Regions from separate parts of the Tomitella fengzijianii genome, predicted to be linked through region 1. Evidence: predicted binding sites of a transcription regulator. Region 1 holds the regulator's gene; each other region holds the start of a gene.

Region 1 (7,404 bases):
CGCGTCAGCTTCGCCGCGGTCGACCGTCGGGGCCGCGAACTCGGACGTTCCACCAGCCTCGCCGAGCTGCGCGGCAGCCTGGCGGGCCACATCCGCGACACCACCGTGCGGGACGGCCAGGAACACGCCCGGCCGGCGGCGACGGTGTGGACGTCCGAGACTCTCGGCGAAGTGCCCGAGCAGGTGGTCAGCGAGGTCGCGGGCCAGAAGGTAGTCGGCTTCCCGACGTTGAGTGTCGACACCCCGGCGACGCCGGGCGCGCCCGCCGCGGTTGCGGTGACCGTGGTGTCGACTCGCCCGGAACAGGCGGCGGCGATGCGCACCGGTACGCGCCGGCTCCTGCTCAACTCCGTTCCGGGGCTGGGCAAGCGCCTGCTTTCTGTCTTGTCGACGGCGGACCGGCTGGTCGCCGGGCAGTACCCGTTCGGCGGGCCCGACGGGCTGGTCGACGATGTGCACGAGTGCGCTGTGGACGAGGCGATGATGCGCGCGGGCGGGCCGGTCCGTGATCCGGATGCGTTCGAACGGCTGAAGGCCGCCGTAGGACCGAGTGCGCGTGCGGCCGCGCCGGGGATCGCCGCGTCAGCCGTGGAGATCGTCCGCTGCTGGGGAAATCTGCAGTTGACGATCGACGAAGCGGCGGCTTCCCCGGCGGTGGCCGAGGCGACGGTGGAGGACGTGCGCCAACAGCGTGCCGATCTGGTCCGGCCTGGCTTTCTTCTGGAGGCGGGTAGTGCGCGGGCGGCGCAGATCCCGCGGTACCTGCGGGCCGCGGCGATGCGCCTGGAATCCGCGCCGTCCGCCGGTGGACGTGAGAACCAGGGCATGGACGTCCTCGACCGGGTCTACGGCGCGCTGGAACGCTACCTCGAGAGCTGCCCGCCCGGGGTCGCCGAGTCGTCGGCGGTCCAGGACGTGTTCTGGATGATCGAGGAGCTGCGCGTGGGTCTTTTCGCGCAGAAAATGGGGACTGCGCGGCAGGTGAGCGAGAAGCGCATCATGCGCGTCATCGGCACGCTGCCGCGGTGACGACCGCCGCCGGGGTCACCGCGCGGGCGCCGGCGCCTCGGTTGCGGAATCGCCGACGCCTTCACGGTGCTGCCGCAACTCTTCGATGGCGGTTTCGAAGTCTTCCGCCGAGCTGAACGACCGGTAGACGGACGCGAACCTGAGGAATGCGACTTCGTCGAGGTCGCGGAGCGGGCCGAGGATCGCCAGTCCCACTTCTTGGCTCGGGACCTCCGGCGAGCCGGTCGCACGGATCGTCTCTTCAACCGTCTGCGCGAGAAGGTGCAACGCGTCGTCGTCGACATGCCTGCCCCGGCAGGCGCTTCGGACGCCGCGCACGACCTTGGCCCGGCTGAACGGCTCCTTCACACCGCTGCGCTTCACGACGTATAGAACGGCGGTCTCCACAGTCGTGAACCGTCGTCCGCAATCCTGGCACTGCCGTCGGCGTCGAATGGCCTGGCCCTCGTCGGCTTCGCGCGAATCGACCACACGGGACTCGGGGTTCCGGCAGAACGGACAGTGCATGGGGGCTCCTTCGTCGCTGCACTCCATGCGCGACGCAGTCACACTGCCCCGGGGACGCCCTTCCTGGTGCACGCGCATATCAGCTAGCGGTCACTTTCTCCACGCCGATAATACGGGAAGGCCCGGAGCAGACCGACGCCGCCGATAGTCCGGGTGCAACGACACCGCCACGCACTGCACCCTGCATGCGGTTTCACTGCGCATGCGCCCACGGCACAACGAGGCTCTGGCCCGCACGGACCGCCGCACCGTCGAGTCCGTTGAGCGCGATGATGCGCTCCACCATCCGACCGACGGGGACCTCCGGCGCCGCATCCCGTGCTATCGAACTGAGCGTGTCACCGCCGGCGACCTCTACCGTGGTCACGTCGTCGGGCATCGTGGTCGCATCGATCGACCGCACCTGCGCCGCCACGAAGATGACCACAGCGAGCAGCAGTGCGATCGCAACCGCCGCCGCCAGCCCGCGCCTCTCCGTCACCCCGGCTGCCGGGGCATGCCGCGCCGTCGACATCCGAACGGCGCGCCGCGGCAACGCTGCCGGAGTACCGGCGGGACGCCGCCACGCATCCGTCCTGTCGATGCCCCGCCGGCGGCCGGTCCGCGGACGCTCAGGTGGTGCAGTCCGTACCGGCACCGGGTACCCGCCCAACACGCGCCCCGACGTACCCCGACGCTCCGCCACAGCATTCATGCCAGCCTCCCGTTTCCGCCGTAGGTGCATCCGCACCGGCTTCTGCGTACCGATCCGGTCGTCCATCGCCGCGAGTCCTGGGAGATCCTGCGTGCGACGCCGGAGATGTTTAGCACTGTCGTTCGTTCGCATGTGCATTCTATCGCCTTTGCATTCGATAGATCAACTGTTCGATCGGATTCGATGCCCACGCACCGCACACCGCGCACCGCGCACCCCGCCGCACGCCCGATCGCGCACCCCGCCGGACGCGGTCGCGACAGACGATTCGAGACTCCGTTCGATGTACACACGTTCGGGTTGTATCAGCCAGAGCCGACAGATCCTGACCTGCACGCCCGCCACCTGCAGCGACGCATACGAATCCGACGACGGACGACGGTCCCGCCGTAACGGGACACGCGTCGAACAGATGTTTGTCGATTCGAGCGATCGGCGCTACATTCGAATCAGGCCGGAGCTTCTCCGTGGGGCGAAATACTCCGTGGGGTCGAGCGGGGATCGACCGGAGGGATCCTCGCAATGGATCCGCAGCTGGGACCGCACGCCGCACCGAACACGTACGGACGCCGTGCGGAACCGGGGCGGATCCCGAACGGGAGCACACCGGCGGATTGGGATTGCCGCGAAACAGCAGGGAGGACCTGGATCAATGCCTAAGAGAGACTTCAATGTGGCGATGGACGGCGGGCGGCCGTCCATCGAATCACTCACCGACCGTCAGCGCCGGGTGCTCGAGGTGATCCAGACATCGGTCCGCGAGCGCGGCTACCCACCGAGCATCCGCGAGATCGGCGACGCGGTGGGGCTGGCCTCCACATCATCGGTGGCGCACCAGCTGCAATCACTCGAGAAGAAGGGCTTCCTGCGCCGGGACCCCAATCGTCCGCGCGCGGTGGACGTCCGAGGGATCACACCGCTCCGGTCGGCGGAGGATTCAGCGGACTCCGGCGGCGCGGCCGACGGCGCCGAGGCACCCTCGCGGCCCGAGCCCACCTTCGTTCCGCTGGTGGGCCGGATCGCCGCCGGCGGACCGATCCTCGCCGAGCAGAATCAGGAGGACGTCTTCCCGCTGCCCAAGGAGCTGGTGGGCAACGGAACATTGTTCATGCTCAAGGTCGTCGGCGAGTCGATGGTGGATGCGGCGATCTGCGACGGCGACTGGGTGGTGGTGCGTCAGCAGAGCGTCGCCGACAACGGCGACATCGTCGCGGCGATGCTCGACGGCGAGGCCACAGTGAAGACCTTCAAGCGGGACCGGAAGAACGTCTGGCTGATGCCGCACAATCCTCATTTCACCCCGATCCACGGCAACGACGCGACCATTCTCGGCAAGGTCGTCACCGTGATGCGGAAGGTGTGACCCGTTGACGAGATCGAGTGCATCGTCCGGCGGCGAGCCAGGCGACTCGGCAGTGGACGTGATCGAACAGGCCGCGCGCGAGGGCCGGCCCACGGTGACGATCCGCCGCCAGCTGCAGTGGCCGGACACCGACGCGTCGGGACACCAGCACTTTTCGATAGTGCGCCAGTGGGCGGAGGAGGCCGAGGGAGAGTTCCTCGAGTCGATCGGCCGTCCGGAACTGCTCAAACGCCTTCCGCGCGTACGGTATGAGGCCGACTTCCGGCAGCGCATGTGGCTGCGTGAAACCCTCGAGGTGCGCTTCGCCGTGGTCGCGGTGGGCACCACTTCGGTGACCTATCGATTCGCGATGACCGGGGCACGGGGAACGGCCGCCGACGGAACCATGATCGCCGTCCACACCGACGGAAGCGAGGGCGGCCCCGTGCCGTGGCCCGACGACCTGCGCGCGGCATTCTCCGGGCCCCACCGCGCGGACCGCGGCAGGACGGGGGTACCGGGAACCTCCGAAGGCTAGCCGCCGACGGAGTACTGTGCGAGAGCCGCCGCCAGTGCGCGCGGGACCTCCGCGCGCACTTCCGTCCCCTCGGCGCAATGCCGTTCCAAGCTCACCGTGCCCTCGGCGTGGATCCGTGCGACGAGGTCTCCGCGTGAATATGGGACCAGCACCCCGACCTCCACCCCCGGCCCCGGGAGCAGTTCCGTCAGGTTCGAACGCAGCGCCTCGACGCCCTCGCCGGTACGCGCGGAGACGAAGTGCGCGCGGTCGAGCACGCCGCGCAGCCGCGTGAGCTCCACCGGGTCCGCGGCGTCGATCTTGTTCACCACCAGCAGCTCCGGCGGCGCGTCCGCCCCCGCATCACGCAGGACGTCCGCAATCACCTCGTTGACCGCCTGGATCTGCTCGAGCGGGAATTCGTCGGACCCGTCGACGACGTGCATGAGCAGGTCGGCCTGATCGACCTCCTCGAGGGTGGAACGGAAAGCCTCCACCAACTGGGTCGGCAAGTGCCGCACGAAGCCGACCGTGTCGGTGAGTACGGCCTCGCGTCCATCGTCGAGCACGATGCGCCGCGTCGTCGGGTCGAGCGTTGCGAACAACGCGTTCTGCACAAGCACCCCGGCACCGGTCAGTGCATTGAGGATGCTCGACTTGCCCGCGTTGGTGTAGCCGACAATCGCCACGGAGGGCACGCCGGTGGTGTTGCGCCGGTGACGCTTGACGTCGCGGGCGTTCTTCATGTGCGCGATCTCGCGGCGCAGTTTCGCCATCCGCGATCGGATGCGGCGGCGGTCGGTTTCGATCTTCGTCTCGCCCGGACCGCGCAACCCCACGCCGCCGTTGCTACCGGCCCGGCCGCCCGCCTGGCGCGACATGGACTCGCCCCAGCCGCGCAACCGCGGCAGCATGTACTCCATCTGCGCGAGCGACACCTGCGCCTTGCCCTCGCGTGAGGTCGCATGCTGGGCGAAGATGTCGAGGATCAGTGCGGTGCGGTCCACCACCTTCACCTGGACGACCTTCTCGAGGCTCGTCAGCTGCGCGGGGCTGAGCTCGCCGTCGCAGATCACCGTGTCCGCGCCCGTGGCCTTCACGACGTCGCGCAGCTCGGCCGCCTTTCCGGAACCGATATAGGTGGACGCGTCGGGCCGGTCTCGTCGCTGGATCAGCGCCTCGAGCACCGTCGACCCGGCTGTCTCCGCCAGTGCGGCAAGCTCGGACATGCTCGTCTCCGCCTGCGCCGCGGTGCCCTCGGTCCACACCCCCACGAGCACCACACGCTCCAGGCGCAGCTGGCGCTGCTCCACCTCGGTGACGTCCGCCAGCTCGGTCGAGAGTCCCTCGACGCGGCGCAGCGAGCTGCGCTCCTCCAGCTGCATCTGGCCGAGAGAGGGCTCCCGCGCGCCGCTGCGTTCGCCTGCACCGTGTCCGGCGGCGTCGGGACTGTCGCGGTGCTCGGGCACCTGCTTCCCTTGTTCGTCCACACCGGGATCCTGTCGCTCCGAATCCGTCATCGCGCCGCTCCGAGACCGGCGGGGTGCGCGGCATCGACCGCGCGTTTCCACCAGCGATCGTCGACAGCCCCCGATGCCACCAGCATCGAGGGGCCTTCGAGTGTTGCGCGACCATCCGTCCCGATCGTGACCGTCACTTCACCGCCGGGCACCGTCACCTCGACTCTCCCGGCGGGCCGGCCGTCGGCGCACAGTGCCGCGTACGCGGCCGCCACGGTGCCGGTTCCGCACGACCGCGTCTCCCCTACGCCCCGTTCGTGCACGCGCATGGCGACGCCGCCGGCACGCAGCGGGGTCACCACCTCCACGTTGACCCCGCCGGGGAACAGCGAAGCATCGAACTCGGGGGCCGCCGCGATGTCGAGAGCCGCGAGGCCCGCGGCGTCGAGCCCGTCCACGACTGCAACCAGGTGCGGATTGCCCACGTCCACTGCAACTGCCGGGAACCTCGGGCGGTCGGCGCCGCCCAACTGCACTGCGGACTCGCCGAAGCCCGACACCGGCCCCATCTCGACGGACACGCGCGCCTCGGATGAGAAGTCATACGCGCCGGTCATCGTCACAGCCCTTGCTCCGGCGCGGGTCCCGACGACGAACGACTCCCGGTCTTCACGCCCCGACGCGCGCAGGTAATGCGCGAACACGCGGACGCCGTTGCCGCACATCTCCGCGACCGACCCGTCCGCGTTGCGGTAGTCCATGAACCAGTCCTGCTCCCCGACGCCGTCCGGGAGCCCCGCGGGGAGAACACCCCCGGCGACCAGCGCCCCGGCGCGGGCGACCCGCAGGATCCCGTCGGCACCCAACCCGCGGCGCCTGTCGCATAGCGCCGATACCGACGCGGGCGCGAGGTCGATACCCACGCCGTCATCCGGCAGCACCAGAAAATCGTTCTCGGTGCCATGCCCCTTGACGAAGTCCATGCTTCACAGCCTAGTTCGCCGCGAAGCAGGCGTACCTGCGCGGGATCGCCCGGGGATGGGAATCGCATGCGATCCGCGCTAGAATTTCACCAGGCAATCGGTGAGTTTCGCGATATGGAATCCGACACCGTCGGGCTCCATCCGCGGAGACGCCGCTCCGGAGCCCTCCGGGACGCGCACGCCGACCGCCCCGCCACCCCGAAAGCGAGGAAGCACCGTGACCGATCGCGAAACCATCGACGGAATCCAGGTCGACCGAGTCCTCTACGACTTCATCAACGACGAGGCCCTGCCCGCCGCCGGCGTCGGCAAGGACTCGTTCTGGCAGGGCACGGCGCAGATCTTCGCGGACCTCGCGCCGAAGAACCGCGCCCTGCTGGACACCCGCGCGCAGCTGCAAAAGCAGATTGACGAGTACCACGACGGCACGCCCGGCCCGGTGGATCCCGCCGCCTACAAGAAGTTCCTCACCGACATCGGCTACCTCGTCGACGAGCCGGCCCCGTTCTCGATCACCACCGCGGACGTCGATACCGAGGTCACCGAGACGCCCGGCCCCCAGCTCGTGGTGCCGGTGCTCAACGCCCGCTTCGCGCTCAACGCGGCGAACGCGCGCTGGGGTTCGCTGTATGACGCCCTGTACGGCACAAACGCCATCCCCGAGGACGGCGGGGCCGAGAAGGGCTCCGGATACAACAAGGTGCGCGGAGACAAGGTGATCGCGTGGGCTCGCGGCTTCCTCGACGACGTGCTGCCGCTGGCGGAAGGCAGCCACGCCGATGCCGTGAAGTACGCCGTGGACGGTGAGAACCTGCAGGCGACCCTGGGTGGAGGCGCCACCACCGGCCTGCAGAACCCGGGCGCCTTCGTCG
Region 2 (7,404 bases), 1.3 Mb from region 1:
GCGGCGTCCGCGTAGGTGATGTCGAAGGTTCCGTAGTAGGCGTCGATCGGCGGCAGGCCGGCCATGCTGCCGAGGGCGGGGCTCAGGCGCGGATCGTCCGGATCGGTGCCGCGGGCCCACGCCCGCCCGGCGACGAGCGCCCCCGCTTTGCCCAGCCAGGGGTCGTAGGCCTCGATGGCGTCGATCTCGGGGTTCCGGCAGGCGATGTCCAGCCACGGCGCGATGAGGGTGAGCGCGCGCGGCAGCGGACGCGCGGAGTCGCGGAGCGTCTGCGCGAAGCCCAGGGTCAGGCCTCCGCCGGCGGAATCGCCCATGACGGTCAGAGCGGGGGCCGCGTCGGCGAGGTCCGCGTAGACGGCGTCGAGCATCGCGTACGCCTCGGTGAACCCGTGCTGCGGGGCCAGGCCGTACAGCGGCACGTGCACCGTCGCGCCGGCCCGGGCGAGCATCCCGATCAGCGTCCAATGCTGCGGGGCGATCTCGTTGACGTACGCGCCGCCGTGCAGATACAGCACGACGGAACCCGTCGCCCCGGTGCGCGGTGCGACGGTGACGAGCCGGAACCCCTCGACGGTGTGCTCGGCGACCGCGCATCGCCTGCGCAACCATCGCGGCGGCCCCGCGTCGGCCTTGGGCTGCTGCAGGTGCCGGGCATAGCGCTCGGCGTCGGAGTAGAGGGGCTTGCGGGTGCGGCGCAGGTAGGCGGCGACGATCGCCGTATCGATGCTCATGGCGCCCTCCGGTCGGTCGTGGTCTGCGCGCGCAGTCTATGGCGGGTGGATCGTCCGCGGTGGTTGTCGGAGCGCGGCGCTATCGTGCGCGTGTCCGGGAGGGGGCTTCATGACGGTGCAGGTGTGGGTGACGGTGATCGTGGGGGTGGTCGGGTTCGGCGGCGTGATCGTCACACTGTCGCAGAAGGATCGTGCCGATCGGCGGGCGGAGTTGTGGCGTCGGCTCACCTGGGCGTTCGAACGGGCGGTGAGCATGAACGCGGCCGCGAGCGCGCTCGGCCTGTCCGCTGTCGACATCGTGAGCAGATCGTCGCTTGTCTCGCGTGAAGAGAAGGAGATCGCGTCGGCATTTCTTGACGCGACCCTCGTATCGCCGCGATCAGATGGTGACTTCGAATGAGATCCGGGGGAGGATGGGTGTGGTGGAGGTGAGGGTGATGACTCAGTGCGAGGGTGGCCCTGCGGCCTGGTCTCCCGAGACGCGTCAGAGGGCTGCCAGGATTCTGGTGAGGCTCAACGAGGAGCTGGGCAAGGAGATCACGACGCGCGTCCGCTGGATCGCCGAGGGCGGGGAGGTGCAGGCGGCAGGGGCCGCTGCGCCCGCTGAACCCACTGCACCTTCCGGGGAATCGGGCTGACCCGCCCTTCTCGGGATCCTCCGTCTTGACCGTGCAAGCGGATTGACGCTATATTCGATCATATCGAATGTATGTTCTATTTCGCTTCCGTGTCTTCCCCACGGCAGTGCATCCGGGCGGCCGGGACGGGAGTCCGGCGGCCCGGATGATGCGCGTCGTCCGGGAAGGGGACAGCCATGGGGTGGGGCGGAGCCAGTCGGTGGAGCAACGGTCCACCCAGCTGGTCGGAGATGGAACGTGTGCTCTCCGGCCGGCCGGCGCCGGAGTCGGCGCAGCCCGGGGCGGGGGAGCGGGCCGCACGCCGGGCGGAGCACCCCGGCGACGGCAACGACAGTCCCGCCTGGTCCCGCACACGCGCCCCGTACCTGCCGCCCGACACGGCGCGGCAGAGCACCCGCACCCCCTATGCCGAGCTGCACGCGCACTCCGCGTTCAGCTTCCTCGACGGGGCCAGCCCGCCGGAGGAACTCGTCGAGGAGGCGGCGCGCCTGGGGCTCGAGGCGGTGGCGCTCACCGACCACGACGGGCTCTACGGCGTCGTCCGCTTCGCAGAGGCCGCCGCCGAGCTGGGCGTGCGCACCGTCTTCGGGGCCGAGCTGGGCCTGGACGCGGCGGACGAACGGGCCGGGGCCGACGGCGGACCGGACCCGGACGCCACCCACCTGCTGGTGCTCGCCCGCGGCCAGGAAGGCTACCGGCGCCTGTCCCGCGAGATCGCCGCCGCGCACCTGGCCGGCGGGCGGAAGGGGCGCCCGCGCTTCGACCTCGACCGGCTCACCGCGGCCGCGGGCGGGCACTGGCAGATCCTCACCGGCTGCCGCAAAGGCCACGTGCGCAAGGCCCTCGCCTCCAGCCCCGACCCGGACACGGCGCTGGCCGCCGCCGATGCCGCGCTGGGCGGGCTGGCCGAGCGTTTCGGACGCGAACGCGTCACCGTGGAACTCACCCGCAACGGCAGCCCGCAGGACGACGAACTGTGCGAGGCGCTCGCCGGGCTGGCCCGCCGCCACCGCCTCGACACCGTCGCCACCACCGCCGCCCACGCCGCCGCCCCCCGGCGCCGGCGCCTGGCGATGGCCATGTCCGCGGTCCGCGCGCGCCGCAGCCTGGACGACGCGGCCGGCTGGCTCCCCGCGGTGGGCGGCGCACACCTGCGTTCCGGCGACGAGATGGCCGTGCTGTTCGACCGCTACCCGGACGCGGTGGCCCGGGCCGCCGCACTGGGGCGCGAATGCGCCTTCGACCTGCGCCTCATCGCCCCGCAGCTGCCGCCGTTCGACGTGCCCGCGGGGCACACCGAGGCCACCTGGCTGCGCGAGCTCACCCTGCGCGGCGCCGCCCGCCGCTACGGCGGCCCCGCACGCAACCCGGCGGCCTACCGGCAGATAGAACACGAACTGGCCGTGATCGAACAGCTCGACTTCCCCGGCTACTTCCTGGTGGTGCACGACATCGTCGACTTCTGCCGGCGCAGCGGCATCCTGTGCCAGGGGCGCGGCTCGGCGGCCAACTCCGCGGTGTGCTTCGCGCTCGGCATCACCTCGGTGGACGCGGTGAGCGCGGGGCTGCTGTTCGAACGGTTCCTCTCGCCCGAGCGCGACGGCCCGCCCGACATCGACGTCGACATCGAATCCGACCGCCGCGAAGAGGCCATCCAATACGTCTACCGCAAGCACGGCCGCGACCACGCCGCCCAGGTGGCCAACGTGATCACCTACCGCCGGCGCTCGGCGGTGCGCGACATGGCGCGGGCGCTCGGATTCTCCCAGGGGCAGCAGGACGCGTGGAGCAAGCAGGTGCGCGGATGGGGAAGACTGTCGCACGACCAGGACCTGCGCGCCGACACCGACATCCCCGGCGCGGTGCTGGACCTGGCCGAACAAATCGAGGACTACCCCCGCCACCTGGGCATCCACTCCGGCGGCATGGTCATCTGCGACCGCCCCGTCGCCGACGTGTGCCCCGTCGAATGGGCGCGCATGGCGGGGCGCACCGTGCTGCAGTGGGACAAGGACGACTGCGCCGCGGTGGGACTGGTCAAGTTCGACCTGCTGGGGCTCGGCATGCTCTCGGCGCTGCACTACGCCATCGACCTGGTGGCCGAGCACAAGGGGATCACCGTCGACCTGGCGCAGCTGGACCTGGCGGAGGACGCCGTCTACGCGATGCTGCGGCGGGCCGACTCGGTGGGGGTGTTCCAGGTGGAGTCCCGGGCCCAGATGGCCACGCTGCCCCGGCTCAAACCCCGCACCTTCTACGACCTGGTGGTGGAGGTGGCGCTCATCCGGCCCGGCCCCATCCAGGGCGGCTCCGTGCACCCCTATATACGGAGGCGCAACGGCGAGGAGACGGTGACCTACGAGCACCCGGCCATGGAGAACGCGCTGGCCCGCACCCTCGGCATCCCCCTGTTCCAGGAGCAGCTCATGCAACTGGCCGTGGACGTCGCCGGATTCACCGCCGCCGAGGCCGACCAGCTGCGCCGCGCCATGGGCTCCAAACGCTCGCCGCAGAAGATGGAACGGCTGCGTGGACGCTTCTACGACGGCATGCGACGGCTGCACGGCATCACCGGAGACAAGGCCGACCGCATCTTCGAAAAGGTCTGCGCCTTCGCCGATTTCGGCTTCCCCGAGAGCCACTCGCAGTCGTTCGCCGCCATCGTCTACTACTCGGCCTGGTTCAAGCTGCACCACCCGGCCGCCTTCTGCGCCGCGCTGCTGCGGGCCCAGCCGATGGGCTTCTACTCGCCGCAGTCCCTCGTCGCCGACGCCCGCCGGCACGGCGTCGCGGTGCAGGGGGTGGACATCAACGCGTCCGGCGTCGAGGCGGGGCTCGAGGACGCGGGGCGGGACGTGCGGCTGGGGCTCGGCGCGGTCCGCGGGCTGGGGCAGGCCAAGGCCGAGGAGATCGCGGCGGCCCGGCCGGACGGCGGATTCGCGTCGATGACCGACCTCACCGGGCGGGTGGAACTGTCCACGGCGCAGGTGGAGGCGCTGGCCACCGCGGGGGCGTTCGGGTGCCTGGGGCTGGGGCGCCGCGACGCGCTGTGGTCGGCGGGCGCGGCCGCCGCGGAACGGCCCGGACGGCTCCCCGGCCTGGGCACCGTGGCGGTGGCGCCCTCGCTGCCCGGCATGAGCCGGCTCGAACTGGCCGCCTCCGACGTGTGGGCCACCGGCATCTCACCCGACAGCTACCCCACGGAGTTCATCCGCACGTGGCTGGACGAGCGCGGAATCGTCCCGGCGTCGGGGCTGCTCACAGTGCCCGACGGCGACCGGGTGCTGGTGGGCGGCGCCGTCACCCACCGCCAACGACCCGCCACCGCGGGCGGAGTCACCTTCCTCAACCTCGAGGATGAGACCGGCATGGTCAACGTGGTCTGCTCGGCGGGGCTGTGGGCGCGGCACCGTCGGCTCGCCGTCACCGCGACGGCCCTGGTGGTGCGGGGCACGGTGCAGAACGCCTCCGGTGCGGTGACGGTGGTGGCCGACCGGCTCGAACCGCTCGACCTGCGCATCGCCGCGCGGTCACGGGACTTCCGGTAGGGGGCGGGGGCGGCTGCGCGGGCCCGGCGGGCGGCTTGCGCAATCCGAGCGCCGTTTCCACCGGATCCGCCGGGAACGCGTGCTCGGGCTGCACAGGAGGTGCTCGGACCGTGCGGGGCCGGCGGCGAGGCGACGCCCGCCCGTCAGTGCACCCAGGGCGCGAACGGCGCCTGGTAGAAGCACGGCACCGGCTGCGCGTGCGCGGGGTCGAGGGCGTTGAGGACGAACAGCCACGAGCGCTCGTTGTAGAGGGTGGAGACGTGCTCCGAGTGGTCCGCCGCGCACCCGTTCTGGAGCAGGATGTTCGTGACGTCGCCGCCGCGGTAGAACTGCTGGTCATACGGGGTCACCACCTCGTCGTACCGGGTGATGACGCTGTAGACGTGCACCCCGTCGATGCCGGTGGGCCGCCCGGACGGGTACACCTGCCGCATCAGCGGCGAGCCCACCGCCTGCTGGGTGAGCGCGGGCGTCGCCTGCTCCAGGCTGCCGTACACCGCCGGGCCCAGCAGCGGGATCAGCGACCGCAGGTACACCACCTCGCTCATCGTCGTGCCGGTGGACGGCGAGATCCCCACCTTGGTGTGCACCTTCGCGGCGCCGCCGAGCTGCGTGAGGTAGTAGTCGGGCAGGATGCCGCCGCCCTGCGAATGACCGACGAGGTCCACCTGCTCCGCGCCGGTGGCGGCCAGCACGCGGTCGACGGTGGCGGCCAGCGTCCGCGCCGAGGACGGGATGTCGGCGAGCCCCTGGATCGGGATCTCCGAAATCCACTCGGGGTTGCCGTAATTGAAGGTGAACACGCAGTAGCCCGCGTTCTTCAGCAGCGGCGCGCCAGCCTGCCACGCGAGCGCCTGATTGGTGCCGGTGGGGTTGACCAGCACCACAGGATACGGATGCTCGGGGGAGGGGCGGCAGTTCCAGTCGTTCGCGCCCGGCGGCGGGGTCTCCGGGAAGACGCCCGCGCGCACCCCGGCAGAGATGTCGAACGGCACCGGAAGCGGGCCGTCCGTGGGGTTCTGCGCGGCGGCGGGGGAGGCGGTGCCCAGGGCCAGTGCGACGGCCGCCCCCGCGCACGACATCAGCGTCCCGAATCGTCCCGCCCTCATGTCGCGCTCCCCGCCCTCGGTGCCTGTTTCCCGCAGCCTCGCATACACGAGTCCAGTGGGGACGGGGTTCGGGTGGCCGGGGCCCGATCCGAGTGCGGTTTCCCGCCGGGCCCTTGCGAGCCGGTGCTCGGTGTGGGGAGCAGGTGCTCGGATCGTGAGGAGGGCCCCTGGCCGGCGGGTTTTCCACAGGCAGGAGGTTTTCCACAGAGGCCGCCCGCGGAGGGCCTTCGGAGCTGCGATCGGTCGGAGCGCCCGTGCACCATGGCCGCATGGGGAGGATCGAGATCATCGACAGGGCAACCGGGCACCACATGGGGCTCGACGACCGCGAGCTGCAGAAGCGGTGCAAGCGTGGTGAACTGCAGCGCATCCGGCCGGGGGTGTACGCGGTGCCGGATCCGGACAGCACCCGCCGCGAGCGCCACGTCGCGGCCGTCCACGCCGCGGTGCGTTCGCTCACCGTGCCGGCGGCGGTCAGTCACGTCTCGGCCGCGGCGCTGCACGGAATGTCGCTGTGGGACGTCGACCTGGCCAGGGTGCACATGACGCGCCCGGGCCACGAGGGCGGTCACGTCAGCGCGCGCCGCCACCTGCACATGGGACCGCTCGGCCCGGAGGACATCACGACGCTGGGCGGAATCGAGGTCACCAGCGCTGCCCGCACGGTGGTCGACGTCGCGCGGACCGCCGACCTCACCCGTGCGGTGGCCGTCGGCGACAGCGCACTCAACAAGGCCAAGACCACCCGGGACGAACTGGATGCGGCGGTGGATCGGGTGCGGGGCAGGAATGGGGCACGTCGTGCCGCGGCCGCCGTCCGGATGATGGACGCCCGCAGCGAGAGCCCCGGCGAAACCTGGAGCCGTCTCCAGATGGTCGCCTGCGGAATGCCGGTGCCCGAGCTGCAACGGGTGATCCGGAGCCGCGGGGTGGCACTCGGGCGCGTCGACTTCTACTTCGAGGAGCTCGGCATCGTCGGCGAGTTCGACGGTCGGATCAAGTACCTCGGCCGCGACGTGGCACGCCCCCGCGGCGCGAGCGGCGACCAGATCGTCTACCGGGAGAAGCGCCGCGAGGACGCGCTGCGGCGGTGCGGACTGGTCGTGTTCCGGTGGAACTGGGACGACCTGCGCGCGACCGGCCGGCTGCGGCGGTTGTTCGAGGACGCCTGCGACATCGCCGCCGGCATGCCCGCCCCGCGCATCGACCCGCCCCGTGCCGGCGACGAGTACCGACTGCGGGCGGGACGGTGACGGCGCTGGGGTGTTGGTGCTGGGATTCCGCCGGCCGCTCCGAGCGCCGTTTCCACCGGATCCGCCGGGAACGCGTGCTCGGGCGGTGCAGGAGGCGCTCGGACCGTGGGCAGTCGTTCTCCTTC
Region 3 (7,404 bases), 1.0 Mb from region 1:
GCCGGCCGGTGCCGTCTGAGGTGCTGCGGGCCGACTACACCCAGCGGGCCTGCCCCCCGTCGAGGGGGATCGTCGCACCCGTGAGGTAGCGCGCGTCGGGGCCGACGAGGAATGCGACGGCGCGGCCGATGTCCTCCTCGCACTCGCCGATGCGCCCCATCGGAATGGTGGCGACGAACTCCGCGGCCTCCTCGGGGTTGTGCTCGATCCAGCCCTTGAGGCCGGGCGACAGCGCGTGCGGCGCGACGGCGTTGACGCGGATGTTGTCGCGCCCCCACTCCGAGGCGGCCGCGCGCGTCAGCGAACGCAGGGCCTCCTTGGCCGCCGCGTATCCGCCGTAGTTCGACGTGTCCCACCGCACGGCCGCGGAGGTGACCATATTGATGACGGCCCCGCCGCCGCGCTCCTTCATCACCGGATGGCACAGCTGCATGAGCGAGAGCGCCGCCAGCGGACCGACCGCGAGGGCCTTCTCCACGTGGTGCCGCTTGATCTGGGCGATGGGACCCAGGACGCTGTAGTTGGCGTTGTTGACGAGGATGTCGATCCCGCCGAGAGCGGTCACCACCTCGTCGACCGCCGGCGCCAGCTGGTCCTCCTTGGCCACGTCGCACTCGACCGCGATCGCGGTGCCGCCCAGGGCGCGGATGGCCTCCGCCGTCTCGTCCACCTTGGCCTTGGTGCGTCCCAGCGCCGCGATGCTCGCGCCCTCCTTCGCGAGCGCGAAGGCGATCCCCTCGCCCACGCCCTGACCGGCGCCGGTGATCAGCGCGACCTTGCCGTCCAATGTGCCCATCGATGCGCTCCCAAGTGTCGGTGGGTATTAGCTACCCGTTCAGTGACCACCAGGGTAATCAACCTAGCAAGTGCTTGGTAGCCTCATCCCGATATACGGAGTACGCCGACGCACAGCTCCGCAGCACTCTGCACGGCGACGCACCAGAACACGCAGGCACGCAGGGCATGCCGACGCCCGGAAGCGAGGACCGCATGAGCTCCCCCGACCCCACGAGCACGATCGATCTGAGCGGCCGGGTGGCGATCGTCACCGGCGGCACCAAGGGCATCGGCTTCGTCATCGCAAAGACGCTGCTGGCCGCCGGGGCCCAGGTCACAGTGTGCGGCAGGACCGAACCGGAATCGCTGCCCGCCGCGGGCGGCCGCACCGCGCAGTTCCGTGCCCTGGACGTGCGCGACGCGGAGAGCGCCAAGGCGATGGTGCAGGACGTCGAGCAGAGCCACGGCCGCCTGGACATCCTCGTCAACAACGCCGGCGGCTCCCCCGACGCCGACTCCGCCACTGTGTCCACCCGATTCGTCGACAAGATCGTGGCACTGAACATGCTCGCCCCGTTCTACCTGGCGCAGGCGGCCAACGCCGTCATGCAGCAGCAGGACTCGGGCGGGTCCATCATCAACATCGGCAGCGTCTCCGCGCACGACCCCCAGCCCGGCACGGCCGCGTACTCGGCCGCCAAGGCGGGCCTGCTCATGTTCAGCCAGGCCCTGGCGCTCGAATGGGCGCCGAAGGTGCGCGTCAACCACATCACCACCGGCCTCATCCGCACGGAGGCCGCCGCCGAGGTCTACGGCGACGACGGCGGCGCGGCGGTGGCGTCGATCATTCCCATGCAGCGGATGGCGGTGCCCGAGGACGTGGCGAAGGCGTGCCTGTTCTTCAGCAGCGACCTCGCGTCCTACCTGACCGGGACCGACCTGGCCGTACACGGCGGCGGCGAGTTCCCGGGCCGCTACCTGGTCACCCGCGGCGAGGAGGCCCGCTGATGCGCACCGACACGATCTGGACGAAGGCCGACCCGTTCGCGTCGCTCATCGCGGCGCGTGCGGAGGACGACAACCCCGGCCTGCGGTTCGAGGACCGCGAATGGTCGTGGCGCGAGGTCGTCGCCGAAGCGCAGGCGCGGGCGGAACTCGCCCGGAGCATGCGGGTGGACGGGCCGTGGCACATCGGCCTGCTCATGGAGAACTCGCCGGAGAACCTGTTCTGGGTCCTCGCCGCCGGCCTGTCCGGGGCCACCATCGTGGGCATCAACCCCACCCGCCGCGGCGCCGAACTTGTGCGTGACATCGACTTCACCGACATCCAACTCATCGTCACCGATCAGGCGCACCGGCCGCTCCTCGACGGCGTCGAACTCACCTGCCCGCCCGAGCGCATCCTCACCAGCGACGCGCCCGGATTCGGCGATCTGCTGTCCGCACAACGCGGTGGCGGCGGGTTTGCACTTCCCGATCCGGCGACGATCTTCTCGCTCGTGTTCACCTCCGGCACCACCTCCGCCCCCAAGGCGGTGATCTGCTCGCAGGGCCGTCTGGGCACCATCTCCCGCCAGCAGCAGGAGCGCCGGGGCCTCGGCGCCGACGACGTCTTCTACGTCGCCATGCCGATGTTCCACTCGAACGCCATCATGGCCGGTATCGCCCCCGCCGTCAGCGCCGGCGGCTGCATCGCGCTGCGCAGGAAGTTCTCCGCCTCGGCGTGGCTGGACGACATCCGACGCTACAAGGCCACGTTCTTCAACTACGTGGGCAAGCCGCTCAACTACATCCTGGCCACCCCCGAGAGCCCCGACGATGCCGACAACCCGCTGCGGATCGCCTTCGGCAACGAGGCGAACGAGAAGGACATCGACACGTTCTCGCGGCGTTTCGGGTGCGAGGTGATCGACTCGTACGGCACCTCCGAGGGCGGGATGCGGATCAACAGGATCCCAGGAATGCCCGCCGGGTCGCTGGGGCTGGCCGACGAGGGCACCGCAGTCATCGACCCCGACACGCTCGAGGAATGCCCACGCGCCGAGTTCGACGGGCAGGGTCGTCTGATCAACGCGGAGAAGGCGATCGGGGAGATCGCCAACACCCGCAATGTGAACCAGTTCGAGGGCTACTACGGCAACCAGGAGGCCGACGAGGAGCGCGTGCGGCACGGCATCCTCTGGTCCGGCGACATGGCGTACCGCGATGCCGACGGGTACTGGTACTTCGCCGGCCGCACCTCCGACCGTCTGCGCGTGGACGGCGAGAACTTCGCGGCCGCCCCGGTCGAACGCATCGTGGCCCGCTTCCCCGCCTTCAACCACGTCGCGGTGTACGCCGTTCCCGACGAGGCGGTGGGCGACCAGGTCATGGTCGCGGTGGAGCTCTACCCGGGCGTCGAGTTCGAACCGGACGCCTTCGGCCTGTTCCTGGCAGAGCAGCCGGACCTGGGTACCAAGTGGGCGCCGAAGTACGTGCGCATCTCCGCGGCCCTCCCCCGCACCACGACCAGCAAGGTGATCAAGCGGCAGCTGCAGGCGGAGGGGCACGACGTGACGGACCGGGTGTTCGTCCGCGACGGCAAGGAGCTCGCCTTCCGCGAGATGTAAGCAGTCGCGGAATGCCCGGACGTCATCGAACGTCGATTCGATTTTGTGTTCGTCAATTCCATGACATCGAACAATCGTTCCCGTATGGTGGATTCTGCAGCGGGGGGCTGCAGAAGGAAACCGGGGGGCGGAACGATGGGGCGCAGGCGGGGCCGCAACACCGGCGCGGGCGGGGCTTCGGCCTCACCGATGACCGCGAGCCTGTGGCGCCGCACCGAGCCGGAACTCGTCGAAGGCCTCGACGACGCCGTCCACTCGCTGTTCGCCCGCGAGGTCGAGATGCTGCGCCTGATCGCCGAGCTTTCGGGACGCGGCAGCGACGTCGGCAATCCGGCCCACGTCGCGAGCATGGTCGCAGAACGCACCACGATGTCCCTGTACCTGGCGCGCAACCTGGTCGCCTTCGCCCGGCGTCTGCATGACAGGCCGCTCGTGTTCGAGGCCTACGCGGGTGAGCAGATCTCCAAGCCCGCCGCGACGCTGATCATGGACTTCCTCGACGACCCGCCGCCGGACATGCCCGCCGACGAGGTCGCCACCGCCGAGTCGGTGCTCGTCGAGTTCGTGCGCACCCACAAGCAGGCCGAGCTGTCCGCCACGATCGACGGCATCCGTGAGCACTACACCGAGCCGCCCGTCGATCCCGAGGCGGGACCCACAGGCGAACACTCCGACGGCGGCGGCGGGGACGATTCCGGCGGCGGGGACGGCGGCTCTGCGGCCGGCGGCGATGAGAGCGGGCAGGGCGTCCCCTGGCCGCTGCGCCGCCGCAGCGACACCTTCGGCGGCGACGACACCACCCGCAACACCCTTTTCCTGTCCCGCACCCTCGGCGGACGCTACGTGCTGCGCGGCGATCTCGACGCCGAGACCGGCGAGCGGCTGAGCGTCGCCCTGTCGCCGTACTCCGCGCCGCGGCCCGAGCCGGACGGCACGAGCGACCGCCGCAGCGCCTCCAAACGCCGGGCCGACGGGCTCGCCGAATACCTGCGCCGACACACCACGTGCTCCGCCGCCGACGCGCAGGAGTCGCCCGGAGCGGAACCTGCGCGCGGCGGTGCCGGAGCAGCGGGCGGCATGCACGACTTCGGCGGCGGAGCCGGCACCGGTACGACGCTGTCGGTGCACATCGGGCTTCGCGACCTCGCGGACACCGACGCCGATCACGACGTGCGCGCGGGGCTGATCTCCGCCGGCCGGTACGGGGAGGTGTTCGACAACCTGCCCCACGGCATGACCGACTGGTTCGCCGCCCTGCCGGTCTCCGCCGCGCGGCGCCTGGCTTGCGACGCCGCGGTCACCCCGGTCGGCGTCGACGGCCACGGCGCGCCGTTGAACGTCGGCCGCAGCCGGCGCCTGGCGACGGTGGCGCAGCGCCGCGCACTCGCCGCCCGCGACCACGGCTGCGCCTTCCCCCGGTGCGACCGCCCGCCCGCCTGGTGCGTCGCGCACCACGTGCACCACTGGGCGGACGGCGGCCCCACCGATATGGACAACCTCGTCGGTCTGTGCACCGAGCACCACCGGTCGGTGCACCATCACGGGTGGACGGTCAAGGTCGACGCCGCTACGAGACGGCCGCGGTTCCGGGCGCCGGCCGGACACTCGCTGTCACTGCAATGGATCGACTCCGACGGTGGCGCCCAGCCGCCCCCGGAATAGCACCGCGGTCGACCGCGTCGGCCACCTCGCGATGTGCGTCGCGCGCAGATCGATGCGCGTGGTCGACGCATGCCCGTCACCCGGCCACGGCCCGGGCCCAGCAGGAAGGACCACGCCAGGTCTGTGCCGGAGCACACCCGGCGATGCCGCACGTCCGACTCCGAATCACGCTCCGCGCCGGAGCACCTCGCCGCGCACCACCTTGCCGGAGGCGTTGCGTGGCAGCGGCGCGTCCCGCACCGTCCACCGGACGGGCACCTTGTAGGCGGCGAGCCGTTCGGAGGCGAACCGGACAAGACCGTCGGGCAGCGCCGGATCCGCACCCCCTAGCGTGCCGGCACTCCAGTCCGCCGGCACGACCACCGCGCACACCTCCTGGCCCCATTCCGGATGCGCGGCGCCGTGCACCATGCACTCGGCCACCGCCGGATGCGACTCGACGACGGCCTCCACCTCGGCCGGGTAGACGTTCTCGCCGCCGCGGATGATCAGATCCGTGCGGCGGCTGTGCACCCGGAGCCGGCCTTCGACGAACTCGCCCACGTCCCCGGTCCGCAACCAACCGTCCGCGTCGAACGCCGCGCCGGTCGCCTCGCGGTCACGCCAGTATCCACTCATCAGGTGCGGCCCGCGGGCCCAGATCTCGCCCACGCCGGCGGCGGGGCGCCGCCCCTCGCGGATCTGCACTTCCATCCGCGGCACCGGAGTGCCGACGCACAGCGGATCCGCCGCCAGGTCCGAGTCCGTGGCCGCGGTGACCGGGCATGCCGTCTCCGTGAGGCCGTAGGTGGCGGCGAGCGAGGTCCGCACAGTCGGCACCAGCGCCCGCAGCCTGTCCTGCATCGCGGGCGACGCGGGGGCGGTGATCAGTGACAACGCCCGCAGGGTCCGCAACCGCTCCGCGGCTTCCGGATGCTCCTCGAGCAGGTCGAGCAGCCGCGCCGCCATCGTCGGCACCGCGCTCCAGTGCGTCACCGACTCCCCCTCGATCAGTCGCGTCACGCCGTCGATGTCGAACCGTCCCTCCCACAGCACCGCCGCATCGCCGACCACCAGCCGCGGCACCGTCAGATTGTGCAGCGCGGCCACGTGGAACAGCGGGGTGGCGAGCAGATAGCGCCGCGGGGCCGGGTCGTCGACGCGGGACGCGCGCTGGTGGTCGACGGTGGCGATCAGGCTCCGCTGCGGGTGCACGACCCCCTTGGCCCTGCCTGTGGTGCCCGAGGTGAACAGGATCGTCGCCGGATCCTCCGACTGCGCACGCAACCCGCCGGATACGACGCCGCCCGCGCCGGCCGCCACCATCGTCTCGACGGACTCGATCGCGCACACCGGCACGGCATCGTCGCCGGTGCGAGGCATGAGCCGGCGCCGTCGTTCATCCGCAAGCACGAGCGCGGGCTCGGTCAGCCGGAGCGCATGCTCCACCTCCGGCGCCGCCCACCGCGCGTTCATCGCCACGGCGACCCCGCCCAGCGCCGTCACCGCCCAGAACGCGGTGATCCAGGGAATCCCGTTCGCGGCGAGGATCGCCACCCGGTCTCCCCGGCCGATCCCGTACTCGCGGCGCAACGCTGCTGCGAGCGCGTGCGCACGCTCATGGTTTTCGCGGAATCCCACCCTTTGGCCGTCCGCCACCAGGTACTCGGCGTCGCCGCGCCCGGCCGAGTCCTCCAGCAGCCGGGCCAGGTTCACGCCCCCACCGCCCCCGGCGGCAGCAGGCGCACGCGCCCGTGCTCCGCGAACTCCGCCTCGTGCGCGTCCATCTGCTCGTTCGTCATCAGTTCGTAGTCCACAGCCCCTCGGCCGGCCCACCGGTAGACGGGTTCATCGCACCGCCATGCCTGCTGGGCGACGACCTTCTTCTGGACCTTGTTGGATCCCGTCGTCGGCAGGCCCCGCGACACGCGCAGCAGCCGGGGAGTGGCCTTGGTCCCCAGGTCGTTCTGGGCGGCGAGGAAGCCCACGAACTCGTCGGCGTCGAACTCCGCGCCGGGCTCGATCTCCACGGCGGCCATCACCTGGTCGCCGGAGCGCGGGTCGGGCACCGCGAAAGCGACGGCGGTGGCGACCTGGGGATGCCGGCGCAGGATCCGCTCGATCAGCAGCGCCGAGGTGTTCTCCCCGTCGACCCGGATCCAGTCGCCCTTGCGCCCGGCGAAGTACATGAACCCGCCGTCGTCGACGTAGCCGAGGTCCCCGGTCCAGTACCAGCCGTGCCTCAGCCGTTCCGCGTCGGCGGCGTCGTTCTTGTAGTAGCCCTCGAATGCGCGGGCGCCCCGCTTGTCGACGATCTCGCCGATCGCCTCGTCCGGGTTCTGCACCCGCCCGTATCCGTCCAGGAGCGCGGGCTTCT
Region 4 (7,404 bases), 590 kb from region 1:
AGTGTTCGGCGCGCTGCTCGCACCCGCCGCGCTGTCGATCCTCACGGTCACGTTCACCGACGCCAAGGAACGCGGCAAGGCGTTCGGCGTGTTCGGCGCCATCGTCGCGGCCGGCGGCCTCATCGGCCTGCTGCTCGGCGGCGCGCTCACCGAATACCTCAGCTGGCGCTGGTGCCTCTACATCAACCTGGCGATCGCCGCTGTCGCCGTGGTGGGCGCGGTGTTCCTTCTCACGAGCCAGCGCGACCATGGACAGGCCCGCTTGGACTTCGTCGGCGTCATCGCGGGGTCCGTCGCGCTGTTCTGCCTGGTGTACGGATTCTCCAATGCGGCGTCCCATTCCTGGGACGACACGGCGACACTGGCGTTCCTCGCCGTCGGGGTGGCGCTGATGGTGTTCTTCGCCTTCTGGCAGACCCGCGCGCACTTCCCACTGCTGCCGCCACGCGTCGTGCTCGACCGCAACCGCGGCGCGTCCTATCTTGCAGTGCTGCTCACGGGTGCGGCGATGTTCGGCATCTTCCTGTTCCTCACCTACTACCTGCAGACCGTCCTCGGCTACTCGCCGCTGCGCACCGGCGTCGCGTTCCTGCCGATGATCGGATCACTGGCCTTGTCGGCGCAGCTGTCCAACGTGGTCCTCATGCCACGCATCGGGCCCAAGGCGCTCGTCGGATTCGGCATGCTCATCGCAGCCGGGGCGATGGTCTGGCTGACCGGCATCACCGCCGACTCCTCCTACGCTTCGGCAGTCCTCGGCCCGATCATGGTCGGCGGCGTGGGAATCGGCCTGTCGATGCCCTCCGCGATGAACACCGGCACCTTCGGCGTGCAGCCGTCGGACGCGGGCGTGGCCTCGGCGACGCTGAACGTCGGTCAGCAGGTGGGCGGGTCCATCGGCACCGCACTGCTGAACACCATCGCCACCAGCGCGGTGACCGGATATATCGCGGCACACGCCGCATCCGCGCGCCCCACGCCCGCAGTGCAGGCCGCCGCCGCAGTGCACGGCTACACCACGGCGTTCTGGTGGACGGCCGGGATCTTCGCGCTGGGCGGGATCGTGTGCGGCACCGTCCTGCGCTGGGGGCCCCTCACGGACGGGCCGGCCGCGGATCCGGGGCCCGCCGGAAGCAGTCCCGCGCAGGCACGCTCACCGCAGTGACACTCACCCGCCGGATGCCTCGCCCCGGCCGACCATGCCAGAAGTGCCGTATCCCGGTGGCCGGACCGGTGAGAGCCGCTTGATCGTCAATCGAGGGCACAACCGGAGCCCCGCCACGCGCCGTCAGCCGGCCGGCGACACCCGCACGGAGTCCGGCACCCGGACCGGCGCTCCCGTCGCGGCGAGGACGTCGTCGACGGTGACGCCCGGTGCCACTTCCAACAGCACGAACTCTCCGTCGGCGACGTCGACGACGGCCATGTCGGTGATCACCCGCTGCACGCACCCCGCGCCGGTGAGCGGCAACGTGCACGCGTCGACCAGCTTCGGGTCGCCCTTCTTGGTGACGTGATCGGTGAGCACCAGCACCCGGCGGGCGCCGTGCACCAGGTCCATCGCGCCGCCCATGCCCTTGACCATCGCGCCCGGCACCATCCAGTTGGCCAGGTCCCCGTCGCTCGCCACCTGCATCGCCCCCAGCACGGCCACGTCCACCTTGCCGCCGCGGATCATCCCGAACGACTGGGACGAGTCGAAAAACGACGCGCCCGGCGCGACAGTGATGGTCTCCTTGCCGGCATTGATCAGGTCCGCGTCCAGCTCCTCCTCGGTCGGATACGGCCCCACGCCCAGCACCCCGTTCTCGGAATGCAGGATCACCTCGACGTCGCCGGGGATGAAGTTCGGGATCAGCGTCGGCATGCCGATGCCGAGATTGACGTACTGGCCGTCCTCCAACTCACGGGCCGCACGCGCCGCCATCTCGTTCCTGGACCAGGTCATGATCGTGTCTCCCGCCTGCGAGCGCCGCTCCGCTCCTCGGTCCGTTCCTCGCTCCGCTCCGGTACTCCCTGCGATGCTCCCGACACCCTCCGGCTCATGATCGTGTCTCCCGCAGCGTCGTCTTCTCGATCTTCTTCGGCGCCGTCACGGCCACATGCACAACGCGCTGCACCTGGATGCCGGGCACGTGCACCGCGTCCGGGTCGATCTCACCGGGCTCCACCAGCTCCTCGACCTCGGCCACAGTGATGCGCCCCGCTGCTGCGGCCGGCGGATTGAAATTGCGCGCGCTCTTCCGGAACACGAGGTTTCCGTGCCGGTCCCCCTTCCAAGCGTGCACCAGCGCGAAATCGGTGACGATGGCACGCTCCAGCACGAAAGCCTCCCCGTCGAACTCGCGCGTCTCCTTCGGCGGGGACGCCAGCGCGACCGACCCGTCCGGCGCGTATCGGCGCGGCAGCCCGCCGTCCGCCACCTGGGTGCCCACACCCGCGGGGGTGAAGAACGCCGGGATGCCCGCGCCGCCGGCCCGCATGCGCTCGGCGAGGCTGCCCTGCGGCGTCAGCTCCACCTCCAACTCCCCGGCGAGGTACTGGCGGGCGAACTCCTTGTTCTGCCCCACGTACGAGCTGATGGTGCGGCGGATGCGACCGGCGGACAAGAGCACTCCGAGCCCGAAACCGTCGGTGCCGAGGTTGTTCGACACGGTCTCCAGGTCGCCCGCCCCCTGCTCGAGCAACGCGTCGATCAGCGCCTCCGGCACGCCGACCAGCCCGAAGCCGCCGACGGCGATGGACGCGCCGTGGGGCACGTCGGCCACGGCCCCCGCTGTTGTGGCAATCACCTTGTTCAACACGCGGCCCAGGCTACATCAACATGTTCGTCTTGTGAACGCCCATTCGCTATGCGAACATGGTGGTATCGACGCTAGCCCCGGACCGCCCCCGTCACCGCTTTTGGTGGACTTTTGGCTGGAATTCCGCCATGTTCCAGCCAAAAGTCCACCAAAAGCGGGCAGGACTGAAGCGCCGACCACACACGAGGAGGACCGATGACCGTCGCACTCGCACACCGCATCGACGGACCCGAGGATGCAGGCGCCCCGACGCTGGTACTCATCGGCTCCCTCGGCTCCGACCTGACCATGTGGGAACCGCAATACACGGCGCTGTCCGGGGAGTTCCGCGTGATCAGCGCGGACCTGCGCGGCCACGGCGGCTCCCCCGTCCCCGCCGGCCCCTACACCGTCGACGCGCTCGCGGAGGACGTGCTGGGGCTGATCGCCGCCCGGGGCGGGCCGGTGCACCTGGCGGGGCTGTCCCTGGGCGGCGCCGTCGCGCAACGCGTCGCCGTGCGGGCCCCCACCCGACTCCTCTCACTGACGCTGCTGTGCACCGCGGCCAGGTTCGGCGATCCGCAGCCGTGGCTCGACCGCGCGACGGCGGTCCGCAAGGACGGCACCGGCTCGATCGCCGCGTCGGTGGTCGACCGCTGGTATACGCCCAGGCTCGCCGCGAGCGCGCCGGAACTGGTCGCTCGCTCGCGCACCATGGTCAGCGCCACGTCCGACGAGGGCTACGCCGCATGCTGCGAGGCGATCTCCGCCTGGGACGGGCGCGCCGACCTGCCGCGCATCGCCGTTCACACCCTTGTCATCGCCGGCGCGCAGGACTCCGCCACCGGCCCAGACGCGCTACGAGCCATCGCCGACGCGGTGCCGGGCGCGGCACTCGAAGTACTCGACCCCGGCGCCCACCTTGCCAACGTCGAGCAGGCCGACGCCGTGAACGCGCTGATCACATCGCACGTACACCGCTCCGGGACGGGCGGCACGCGGTGAGCGCGGGCCCCTCCGACATGCGGACGCCTCCCCCGGACCGTGTCCAGTCGCTGGCCCGCGGGCTGGCGGTGATCCGCTGCTTCGACGCGGACAGCCCGTCACGCACGCTCAGCGACGTGGCGCGCGCGACGGGGCTCACCCGCGCGACGGCCCGCCGGTTCCTGCTTACTCTCACCGACCTCGGCTACGTGCGCAGCGATGCGGGCACGTTCTCGCTGACGCCGCTGGTGCTCGAGCTCGGCTACAGCTACCTGTCCGGCCTGCGGCTGCCCGACCTCGCCCAGCCGCACCTGCGGGACCTCGCGGAGCGGGTCGGCGAGTCCACGTCGGTGTCGGTCCTCGACAGCGCCGACGTCGTCTACGTCGCCCGCGAACAGGTCAGCCGCATCATGGCCGTGTCCATCACCATCGGCACGCGCTTCCCCGCCCACGTCACCTCCATGGGCAGGGTGCTGCTGGCGGGCCTGCCCCCGGCGGAGCTCGACGCGGTGATCGCCGCCGCGTCGTTCGAGCGGCTCACCGACACGACCGTCGCCGGCGCCGATCAGCTGCGCCGCGTCCTCGACCGGGTGCGCAACGACGGCTACTGCGTCGTCGACCAGGAGCTCGAGCCGGGGCTGCGCTCCATCGCCGCACCGGTCCGCAGCGCCGACGGCACCGTCGCGGCCGCGGTGAACGTCTCCACCCCCGCCGGACGCTACGACGTCTCCGAACTCACCGGCCGCATTCTGCCTCTGCTCACCGCCACGGCCGCCGCCATCGAGGCCGACCTGCGCCGCGCCGGACCGGGCTGAGGCCCACCGCCGCCCTGCCTTGGTGGACTTTTGGCTGGTTTTCCGCCGGAATCCAGCCAAATGTCCACCCAACGCGGGGCGCACCTGAACGCGGCCCGACGCAGACGAGCGCCCCGGCGGAACCCTCCCGCCGGGGCGCTCGATGGCCTCTGCCCTAACTCACGACGACGTCACGCGGACTTCTCGCGTCGCTCCTCGCCCGACGCGCGCGGCACGATCGTGGGGTTGACGTTCTCCCGCACGGTGTCCCCGTCGACGACGACCTTGGCGACGTCGTCCCGCCCCGGGATCTCGTACATCACCGGCAGCAGGACCTCTTCCATGATCGCGCGCAGGCCGCGGGCGCCGGTGCCGCGCAGGATCCCCTGATCCGCGATGGCCTCGAGGGCGTCGTCGGTGAACTCGAGCTCCACCTCGTCCATGTCGAACAGCCGCGCGTACTGCTTGACCAAGGCGTTCCGCGGCTCGGAGAGAATCTTCACCAGCGCGTCCTTGTCCAGGTCGGTCACCGTCGCGACCACTGGCAGGCGCCCGATGAACTCGGGGATCAGACCGAACTTGATCAGGTCCTCCGGCATGACGTCCGCGAAGCGGTCCCCGGACTCGGCACTCGTCTCAGCCTGCGACCGCACCTCCGCGCCGAAGCCCAGTCCGCGCTTGCCTGCGCGGTCGTCGACGATCTTCTCGAGCCCCGCGAATGCGCCCGCCACGATGAACAGCACGTTGGTGGTGTCGATCTGGATGAACTCCTGGTGCGGGTGCTTGCGGCCGCCCTGCGGCGGGACGCTCGCCTGCGTGCCCTCGAGGATCTTCAGCAGCGCCTGCTGGACGCCCTCGCCGGACACGTCGCGCGTGATCGACGGGTTCTCGCTCTTGCGGGCGATCTTGTCGACCTCGTCGATGTAGATGATGCCGGTCTCCGCGCGCTTGACGTCGTAGTCCGCGGCCTGGATCAGCTTGAGCAGGATGTTCTCGACGTCCTCGCCCACGTAGCCCGCCTCGGTGAGCGCGGTGGCGTCGGCGATCGCGAAGGGGACGTTGAGCATCTTCGCCATCGTCTGCGCCAGATAGGTCTTGCCGCAGCCGGTGGGTCCGAGCATCAGGATGTTGGACTTCATCAGTTCGACCGACTCGCCGTGCGCGTCGCGCGAACCGTCACCCGCCTGGATGCGCTTGTAGTGGTTGTAGACGGCCACGGCGAGGTTGCGCTTGGCATCGTCCTGGCCGATGACGTACCTGTCGAGGAACTCGTGGATCTCGCCCGGCTTGGGCAGCGCGTCCAGTTTGACGTCGCCGGACTCCGCCAGCTCCTCCTCGATGATCTCGTTGCACAGGTCGATGCACTCGTCGCAGATGTACACGCCGGGGCCGGCGATGAGCTTCTTCACCTGCTTCTGACTCTTTCCGCAGAAGGAGCACTTGAGCAGGTCGCCTCCGTCACCAATGCGTGCCATGTCCGCCGTCCCCTACTTTCTCGCTTGCCCGCGTTCGTGCACGTCCTACGCCGTCGCCGTTCCCGAGGCCGTCCTCGGCTCCCCAGCGGCGCCGGTCCGGTTTCCCACCGGCACCGGCGCCCTGTCGTCATCCGCCGGTCGCTTACCGACGGTACCCGCTCGCAGCCACCCGCGGCGGCATTCGGCGCCCGCATGGCGAGCTGCCGCTCGTGCCTCCCGCACCGCCGGGCACCGCGCGGCCACACCTCCGGAGAGGCGCCGGCGGCCGCGCGGACCGGCTACCCCTGAGCGGACAGTTTGCGGTACTCCAGCACGGTGTCGATGAGGCCGTACTCGCGGGCCTCCTCCGCCGTCAGGATCTTGTCTCGGTCGGTGTCGATCCGGACCTGCTCGGCCGTCCTGCCGGTGTGCCGCGCCAGCGTGGTCTCCATGGCGCGGCGCATCCGCTCGATCTCCTTGGCCTGGATCTCCAGGTCGGACACCTGTCCCTGCATGCCCTCGGTGGCCGGCTGGTGGATGAGCACGCGTGCGTTGGGCAGCGCCATGCGCTTACCCGGCGTGCCCGCCGCCAGCAGTACCGCGGCGGCGGATGCCGCCTGGCCCAGGCACACGGTGGTGATGTCGGCGCGGACGTACTGCATCGTGTCGTAGATGGCCATCAGCGACGTGAACGATCCGCCGGGCGAGTTGATGTACATCGTGATGTCGCGGTCCGGGTCGAGCGATTCGAGCACCAGCAGCTGCGCCATGATGTCGTTGGCGGAGGCGTCGTCGACCTGCGTACCGAGGAAGATGATGCGCTCCTCGAACAGCTTGTTGTAGGGGTTCGACTCCTTGACGCCGTAGCTGGAGTGCTCGACGAACGACGGCAGGATGTACCGGGCCTGCGGCATCATCGGTGCACCGCCGCGCGGTCCGGGGTTTTGCGGTCCGGGGTTCTGCGAAGAGTGGGTCATCGGGTTCTCCGTGTCTGCGGTAGCGGGATTGTCGTGCGGACGGGGGCGGGCCGTGCGGCCTCGCTCAGCTCGCCCCGGTGCCGCCGGCGTCCTTGGCCCGGCTGATGACGTGGTCGACGAAGCCGTACTCCAGCGCCTGGTCCGCGGTGAACCAGCGGTCGCGGTCGGCGTCCCGGGTGACCTCTTCCACCGAGCGGCCGGTGTGGAGCGCGTTGAGCTCGTTCATCTCGCGCTTGGTCTGCGCGAACTGCTCGGCCTGGATGGCGATGTCCGCGGCCGAACCGCCGATGCCGGCGGAGGGCTGGTGCATCATGATCCGCGCGTGCGGCAGGGCGTAGCGCTTGCCTTTGGTGCCGGCCGCCAGCAGGAACTGGCCCATCGACGCGGCCAGTCCCATCGCGTAGGTGGCCAC

The links. The regulator LexA, encoded in region 1, represses DNA repair genes until DNA is damaged. The targets are predictions, from matches to a motif close to CGAACANNTGTTCG.
Region 2: the regulator LexA is predicted to act here: its motif matches at 1,434-1,447, upstream of FO059_RS04385 (error-prone DNA polymerase).
Region 3: the regulator LexA is predicted to act here: its motif matches at 3,413-3,426, upstream of FO059_RS05575 (HNH endonuclease signature motif containing protein).
Region 4: the regulator LexA is predicted to act here: its motif matches at 2,837-2,850, upstream of FO059_RS12950 (CoA transferase subunit A).

What each region holds. Positions count from the first base shown of each region.
Region 1 covers NZ_CP041765.1:2,249,548-2,256,951, forward strand. The annotation lists gene hrpA (ATP-dependent RNA helicase HrpA) at 1-1,029, shown strand, start outside; gene nrdR (transcriptional regulator NrdR) at 1,045-1,536, opposite strand; gene FO059_RS18370 (LysM peptidoglycan-binding domain-containing protein) at 1,730-2,017, opposite strand; gene lexA (transcriptional repressor LexA) at 2,883-3,593, shown strand; gene FO059_RS10230 (acyl-CoA thioesterase) at 3,598-4,110, shown strand; gene hflX (GTPase HflX) at 4,107-5,474, opposite strand; gene dapF (diaminopimelate epimerase) at 5,606-6,532, opposite strand; gene FO059_RS10245 (malate synthase G) at 6,750-7,404, shown strand, end outside.
Region 2 covers NZ_CP041765.1:951,163-958,566, forward strand. The annotation lists gene FO059_RS04375 (alpha/beta hydrolase fold domain-containing protein) at 1-731, opposite strand, end outside; gene FO059_RS04380 (hypothetical protein) at 841-1,131, shown strand; gene FO059_RS18875 (hypothetical protein) at 1,238-1,369, shown strand; gene FO059_RS04385 (error-prone DNA polymerase) at 1,546-4,917, shown strand; gene FO059_RS04390 (esterase/lipase family protein) at 5,061-6,026, opposite strand; gene FO059_RS04395 (hypothetical protein) at 6,296-7,279, shown strand.
Region 3 covers NZ_CP041765.1:1,208,544-1,215,947, reverse strand. The annotation lists gene FO059_RS05590 (SDR family NAD(P)-dependent oxidoreductase) at 35-796, opposite strand; gene FO059_RS05585 (SDR family oxidoreductase) at 991-1,785, shown strand; gene FO059_RS05580 (AMP-binding protein) at 1,785-3,386, shown strand; gene FO059_RS05575 (HNH endonuclease signature motif containing protein) at 3,576-5,048, shown strand; gene FO059_RS05570 (class I adenylate-forming enzyme family protein) at 5,214-6,743, opposite strand; gene FO059_RS05565 (AMP-binding protein) at 6,740-7,404, opposite strand, start outside.
Region 4 covers NZ_CP041765.1:2,838,332-2,845,735, forward strand. The annotation lists gene FO059_RS12940 (MFS transporter) at 1-1,165, shown strand, start outside; gene FO059_RS12945 (3-oxoacid CoA-transferase subunit B) at 1,289-1,948, opposite strand; gene FO059_RS12950 (CoA transferase subunit A) at 2,043-2,801, opposite strand; gene pcaD (3-oxoadipate enol-lactonase) at 3,000-3,788, shown strand; gene FO059_RS12960 (IclR family transcriptional regulator domain-containing protein) at 3,806-4,582, shown strand; gene clpX (ATP-dependent Clp protease ATP-binding subunit ClpX) at 4,753-6,036, opposite strand; gene FO059_RS12970 (ATP-dependent Clp protease proteolytic subunit) at 6,315-6,932, opposite strand; gene FO059_RS12975 (ATP-dependent Clp protease proteolytic subunit) at 7,057-7,404, opposite strand, start outside.